One region of the Cupriavidus sp. 01L415 genome, then DNA from elsewhere that is predicted to be linked to it. Evidence: predicted binding sites of a transcription regulator. Region 1 holds the regulator's gene; the other holds the start of a gene.

Evidence for each region. The regulator FliA, encoded in region 1, starts transcription of late flagellar genes. The targets are predictions, from matches to a motif close to CTAAAGTTTNNNNNNNNNNNGCCGNTA.
Region 2: a site for FliA is predicted at 1,877-1,903, ahead of AC1DOX_RS05060 (DUF342 domain-containing protein). Genes of this name have one in related genera too.

Annotation. Positions count from the first base shown of each region.
Region 1 covers NZ_JBFTSP010000017.1:82,040-85,445, forward strand. Annotated here, with positions in the region: gene flhF (flagellar biosynthesis GTPase FlhF) at 1-421, shown strand, start outside; gene AC1DOX_RS21455 (MinD/ParA family ATP-binding protein) at 434-1,237, shown strand; gene AC1DOX_RS21460 (RNA polymerase sigma factor FliA) at 1,344-2,060, shown strand; gene AC1DOX_RS21465 (flagellar protein FlhE) at 2,060-2,512, shown strand; gene AC1DOX_RS21470 (DUF1428 domain-containing protein) at 2,699-3,052, opposite strand; gene AC1DOX_RS21475 (NADP-dependent isocitrate dehydrogenase) at 3,333-3,406, opposite strand, start outside.
Region 2 covers NZ_JBFTSP010000001.1:1,093,622-1,097,027, forward strand. Annotated here, with positions in the region: gene AC1DOX_RS05060 (DUF342 domain-containing protein) at 148-1,761, opposite strand; gene AC1DOX_RS05065 (class I SAM-dependent methyltransferase) at 2,024-2,854, shown strand; gene AC1DOX_RS05070 (DUF1415 domain-containing protein) at 2,937-3,406, opposite strand, start outside.

The DNA.
Region 1 (3,406 bases):
CAAGTGGACGCAGGACGCGGACGAGCAGTTCCGCACGCTGCGCCACGCCATCGGACACTTTGCGCAGGACGGCGAGGCCGATGCGGATGCCAGCGTGAGCGGCACCCTGGTGTCGGCGCAACTCGGCCTGACCGCGCTGCGGCTGCAACACACACCGACGCCGACGGCCTCCGCATTCCTGTCGCGCCTGGCCGGGCGCGCTTCGGCCCGCGTGAATGCGCCGGTGCCGGGCGCCGTGCTCAATGAAGGCATGGGCCGCCTGCTGGCGCTGCTGGACGTGCTGGAGAACTATCCGGGCCGCACCGTCGAGCCCGCCGCGATCCTCGACCACGCGATCGATGCCACCGATGCGCCGGAAGCGGCGATGCACGCGATGGCAGCGTTCGACGCGATGCCGCAAATGGCATCGGCAGGAGAGTAAGCCTTGAACCTGATGGGCTCCGATCAGGCCGAAAGCCTGCGCCGCATGCTGGCCCCGCGCGTCACCCGGCGTATCGCCGTGGTGGGCAGCGACCCCGGCGCCGGTGCCACCACGGTGGCGCTGGGGCTGGCCAACGCGTTGGCGCTGCAAGGCGAACGCGTGCTGCTGGCGGACGAAGACCGCCACGGCGCCCGCGCCACGCGGCTGGCCGGCGCGACGCCAACCGCGACGCTGGCCGATGTGCTCGCCGGGCGCATGCCGATGGAAGCCGCACTGGGTACGCGGCCGGCCAGCGGCGTCGCGGTGCTGCCGTCGGGCAACGTGCCGGCCAGCGCGAAGCTCGATGGCCAGTCGCTGCCCGGCATGCGCACCGTGCTGATCGACGCGCGCGCGGACGCCGAGGGCGCGCTGTCGCCGATGGCGGGCACGGCGCACAACATCGTGATCGTGATGCGGCCGGAGGCGGCATCGATCACGGCGGCGTATGCCTGCATCAAGCGGTTGCATCACCAGTTTGCCTGCCGGCACTTTCAGCTGATCGTCAATATGGCGGCCACGGAGGCGACGGTGACGGCGCTCGCGCGCAACCTGGCCCGCACGGCGAGCCAGTACCTGGGCGTGGAGGCGGGGCTGGTTGGTTATCTGCCGATCGATCCGCTGGTGATGCGGGCATTGCAGCTGGGCCGCTGCGTCGTGGAGGCGTATCCGGCCGCCGCGGCCACCGGCGCGCTGCGCCATGTTGCCAGCAGCATCGGCGCATGGCCGTTGCGGGAAGACGCGCAACCCCTGGGGGCGGCCGTGGCCGTTCCTGCATAAGCCAAGAACAAGAAGTCGACAAGACCCAGACACTCAGCCAGCCAGTCAGCCGGCATCGCATTGCCGGCACTGGCCCCGAAACAAAGCATTCACCGAGAATTCCACCATGTACACGATTCAGGGAAAGCTCGAACAGGCAGACGTGGTCAAGTCACACGCATCGCTGGTGCGACGGATTGCGTTGCAGCTGGCGGCCAAGCTGCCGGCCAGCGTCCAGATCGACGACCTGATCCAGGCCGGTATGATCGGCCTGCTGGACGCCGCCAAGCGCTATGAAGACAACCACGGCGCGCGGTTCGAGACCTACGCGAGCCAACGCATCCGCGGCGCGATGCTGGACGAGGTGCGCGCCAACGACTGGCAGTCCCGCAGCCTGCGCCAGTTCACGCGCAAGATCGAACGCACGCAGCGCGGCCTGGAGCAGAAGCTCGGGCGCACGCCGATCGATTCGGAGGTGGCCAAAGAGCTTGAGATGCCGCTCGACGAATACCAGGAGCTGCTCAACGAGGTGTACGGCTGCCAGCTGCTGCACTACGAGGACTTCGAGCGGTCCGGCGAGGAGGATTTCCTGGATCGCCATCTCGGCGCGACCGAGGATGCCAATCCGCTCACGGTGCTGATGGAATCGGGCATGCGTGAAGCGCTGATCCGCGCCATCGACAAGCTGCCGGAGCGGGAAAAGCTGGTGCTGTCGCTGTGCTACGACCAGGAGCTGAACTTGCGGGAAATCGGCGCGGTGCTGGAAGTGACCGAATCGCGCGTCTGCCAGATCCGCAGCCAGGCCATTACCCGTCTGCGCAACCAACTGCGCGGATTGCTGTGATGCGGGCGGTCCTGGCAATGGCGGCGGCCGCGGCGTGTGGGTGCGTGCCGGCCCTGGCGGGTGCGCAGGGTTTGACCCGGACCACGCTGGAGACCGGCGGCTCTCGCCACGCGTGGACCTCGTCCACAGCGGGGCCGATGATCGTGAACCGTGGCCAGCGGGCGGTGTCGCCGCCGATCCTGCCAGCCGGTACGGTGCAGCAATCGGAAGGCCTGATCACGTCGGTGCGCTGGCGCTACAGCTTCACGCGCACGCCGCCGATCGACCTGCAGGCGTATCTGTGCAACGCGGATCGCTGCGTGCTGTTGTCCGGGGCCGAAGGAAAAACCGACGCCTTCATGGGCGACGACGCCACCAAGGGCTTTGTGTTCGCGTTCCGCGTACAGGGGCAGGGCGGCATGACGCCCACGCTGCAGGGGCGGAGCAATGAAGTGACGGTGAGCTACCGGTAGGTGCGTTGCAAGGGCGCGATAAGCGCGCCCGACAACGCCGCGCTTCACCAGGGCAGCGAAGCGCCCCGGCCCCAGGAGGTTGCTTCAAAACGAAGCGAAGCGGTCCTGGCTAGACGCGCGGCCGCAGACAGTACAAGTGGTACGGCAAGGCCGCGCAACGACGCCAGGATCGTTTTGAAGCGACCTCTAAGCGTCGACGATGACTTCGAAACCGCCGAAGATCATCCGTTGTCCGTCGAATGGCATCGGGTCCATGCCTTCCTTCACCCGTGGGTCGGCCATCACCGCCTTCATGCCGGCATCGCGCGTTTCGCGCGAGGGCCAGAGGATCCACGCGAACACCACGGCTTCGTCATCCTTGCGTTGCACCGCCATGGTGAACGATGTGACCTTGCCTTCGGGCACGTCGTCGCCCCAGCACTCCACCACCTTCAGTGCGCCATGTTCCTTGAATACCACCGATGCCTTCAGGGCGAACTGGCGGTAGGTTTCCCGGTTGGCCGTGGGCACTGCGATAACGAATCCATCGATATAAGCCATTTGCGGAGCTCCCGTCGATCGAGTCTGGCCACCCTGAGATGGCATGACAGATGACAGCGCGACACATGGAGGCCGGCGCGCTGCACGCGTCTACCTACCATAGTGCATCGCGCTCCCGCATGACGGATGCGGCACGCGGGGCCGGCGGGCGAGTGGCGTCCACGGCATTGCTGCCCCCCAAAACAAAACGGCCGGCGCCACGCACAGTGCGTGACTCCGGCCGTCCTGCCATCCTGCGCCATCCGCCACCGGGGTGGCGGGGCGGATGGATGTTGCTGCCTTAGCCCTTCACGGATTCCAGCGCCTCGTTCAGCGTCTTGCTCGGACGCATCACCGCTTCCAGCTTGGCGACGT
Region 2 (3,406 bases), on a different contig from region 1:
CGCTTCTCAAACGCGAGCGACGCCAGCCATCACTCGTTCCGGGGCACGACGCATGACGTAACGTGTCACACGGCCCATCGCGCGGGTCACATTTCGTGTCACCCCGCCACGCCCAATGGCCTCGCCAAATGCGGGACTCAGCGGGACTCAGGTGACCGTGATCCGGTCTTCCACCACGCGCACCTGGCCGCCGGACTTGTCCTCCATGACCTTCAGGACCTTGTGACCCACCTGAAGCGTCACGCCGCCGTGGATGCGACGGCTGACGGCAATCACGGCCTCGTTGGACGGCTTGATCTGCTCCGCCAGCCTGGCGATCTCGGCATCGAGCTCGAACAGGTCGCGGTTGATCTTGTACATGGTGGCGCGCGCCTTCTCGCGGATATCGCCCACCGCACGCTCGGGATTCTTGGCGAAGAACGCCACCAGCTGCTGCAGCTTGGCCTGTTCCTCCAGCACCTTGCGGCGACGCCCCTCCACCTCGGCCTTCTGCTCGTCGGCAAACGGATTCAGCCCGACCTGCACGGTCGTGGCACTGCCGGCCGGCGCGCCCAGGATCGCCGTATTGACCGCCAGCAGCGCGCGTGTACGTCCCCCGCTGATGCTGCCCTGCCCCGTGGGGGTGCCGACGACCACGCGCTCACCGGCGGAGACATCGCTCTGGCGGATGCCGGATTCGACGATCACCTCGGTGGCCGCCTCCACCACGGCATTCTGGATGTAGCGCGCGTGTACGGCACCCTTGGTGCGTACGCTCGCGATGTCATTGGGATCGCCACCATGCGCGGTCTCGGCCTTGCCGATGATGCCGCCCTTGACGATGACGTCGCCACCGGCTTCCACGCGCGCCGCCTCGATGGTGCCGCTGACGACCACGTCCCCGGTCACGCGCACGGTCATGCCGGTGCGAATGTCGCCGGAAACCCGCAGCGAACCGTCGAAATTGACGTTGCCGGAATGGAGGTCGACGGCTTCCACATCCACCACCGGGCTCACGATCACGCCATTGGGCATCACGCGAGGCGATCCGGCGATCACGGCCAGCAGCAGGTTCGGGTTGTTGGGATCGACGGCCACCCCGGTCAGGTCGGCGGCATACGGCGTGTCTACCATCACCTCCGCCGGAATCGCCTTGCCCAGCACGTCCATGCCGTCCTTGCCCTGCTTTGCCGGCGTGCGGCGCATGAGGGCAGTACCCGGATTGACCAGCAGCAGGCTCCCGAGATCGCGCAGGTCCACGCGGTCGTCCTCGTTCTCCACCTGCACGGGCTTGCGCGGCTGCACCAGGCTGTCGAACCGCGCAGCTTCGCCCGGCACGGCTGCCATGCCGCGCGCAATCTCGCGGCCTTCACAGCTACCCGCTTCCAGCGCCACGCCGATGGCCGCCATGTCGAGCAACGCCACGACGTTCATCGATGCGGCGGCGGCGGCGATATCTTCCACCGCGATCGGCCGCCCGCCTTCCGGCGGCATCAGCGTCAACAGCAACGACAGCTTGTCGGCGGTGATTTCCAGCTCGAAAGCGCCGTCCAGGATGCTGCCGATCACGGCATCCACATCCCGGTCGGTCAGCTGGCATTGGGTGAGAAAGGCGATGACGGCCGCCTGATCGAGCCGCGCCCCCCGCCACCCGTGCTCCTCCAGGCGCGCCTCAAGCGCGGCACGGTCCGGCGGCAGACGCCCCGTCTCCGGCGAAAAGCACGCCCGTACCTGATCTCCCGGCTGGCTGAGCTCCAGGCGTAATCCCGCGTCGGCTGTCATGTGTCCCCGCTTCTGTTCCTGCACGTGCCGGCTGTCGATCTGGGCCTGCGCCCGAGGCTCTTCCGCAAGAACCCGTCGACTTTGCCGCCAACTCTGCTTGTCTTCGATCTTTCATCATCGGCGCGGACGAGGTGAACTTGAGCCCACAAAAGGAGGGTTGCGGAAAATGTGACGACTCTGACTGACCGAGCGCGGCACGGACGGCGCGCGGGAATTCGGTAAACTGTCGGCCTTCGCTTTCCCCGCCGCAGGCTTCTCCCCCATGTCCAACACGCACGAAATCCGTCCCGGTCAGTCCATCGAGCTGCTCAAGGCGCTCCACATCCTGACGCGCGACGGCAAGATGAACCAGGACAGCCGCCGCAAGCTCAAGCAGGTCTACCACCTGTTCCAGTTCATCGAGCCGCTGCTACGCGAGGTGAAAGATGCGCGGGGCACCCTGTCGCTGGTGGATCATGGCGCGGGCAAGTCATATCTGGGCTTTATCCTCTATGACCTGTTTTTCAAGGACCTGAAGGACGATTCGCACATCTACGGCATCGAGACGCGCGAGGAACTGGTCACCAGCTCGACGACGCTGGCGAAGCATCTGGGTTTCGAAGGGATGTCGTTCCTGAACCTGTCCGTGGCGGACTCGATCACCTCCGCGGCGCTGCCGGCAACGGTGGATGTGGTCACTGCGCTGCACGCCTGCAATACGGCGACCGACGATGCCATCCGCTTTGCGCTGGCCAAGCAGGCGCGCCACATCGTGCTGGTGCCGTGCTGCCAGGCCGAGGTGGCCAGCGTGCTGCGCAGGAACAAGGGCAAGCTGCTGGCGGGCAACCCGCTGACGGAGATCTGGCGCCACCCGCTCCACACGCGCGAGTTCGGCAGCCAGGTGACCAATGTGCTGCGCTGCCTGCAACTCGAGGCGCACGGCTATCAGGTCAGCGTGACCGAACTGGTGGGCTGGGAACATTCGATGAAGAACGAACTGATCATCGCCCAGTACAAGGACCTGCCGCGCCGCCGCCCCACCGAGCGCCTGCAGAACGTACTGGAAACGCTGGGGTTGGAAGAAATGCAGGAGCGATTCTTCACGACACCCTGACTTTCCGCGCCCCGACCTCCCCCTCCATCACACCACGCCGCAAGGATGTTCCGCCTTCCGGCGCGGCCGTCCCCGGTGGCGTTCAGGATTTGTCGTCCGACTTCCCCGCCATCCACTCGCGCCAGCCGTCATGGCCCAGCCGCCGCATGTTGGCCTGGTTGCGCTCGTAGATATCCGCTGCATCCGGAAAGGCCTCGGCAGCGCGCGCGATGCTGTCTTCGCGCAGCAAGTGCAGGATCGGAAACGGTGCGCGGTTGGTGTAGTTCTCGATGTCGTCCGGCCCGGTGCCTTCGAACTGGTAGTCCGGATGGAAGCTCGCGATCTGCAGCGTTCCCTGCAGGCGCAGGCTGCGCAGCAGGCGATCCGCGAAATACAGGAGGTCGTTGTAAGCCATGAAATCCTGCAGCGCATGCGGCACGATCAGCAACGTCGTATCGATGACGGCAGGATCGGCCTCCTCCAGCAGGCGCAACTCGTGCTCCAGATCATCGAGCACGTCCTCGTCCCTGGTGGCTTTGCTGACCACATATCGAACCTGATCCTTCACGTAGA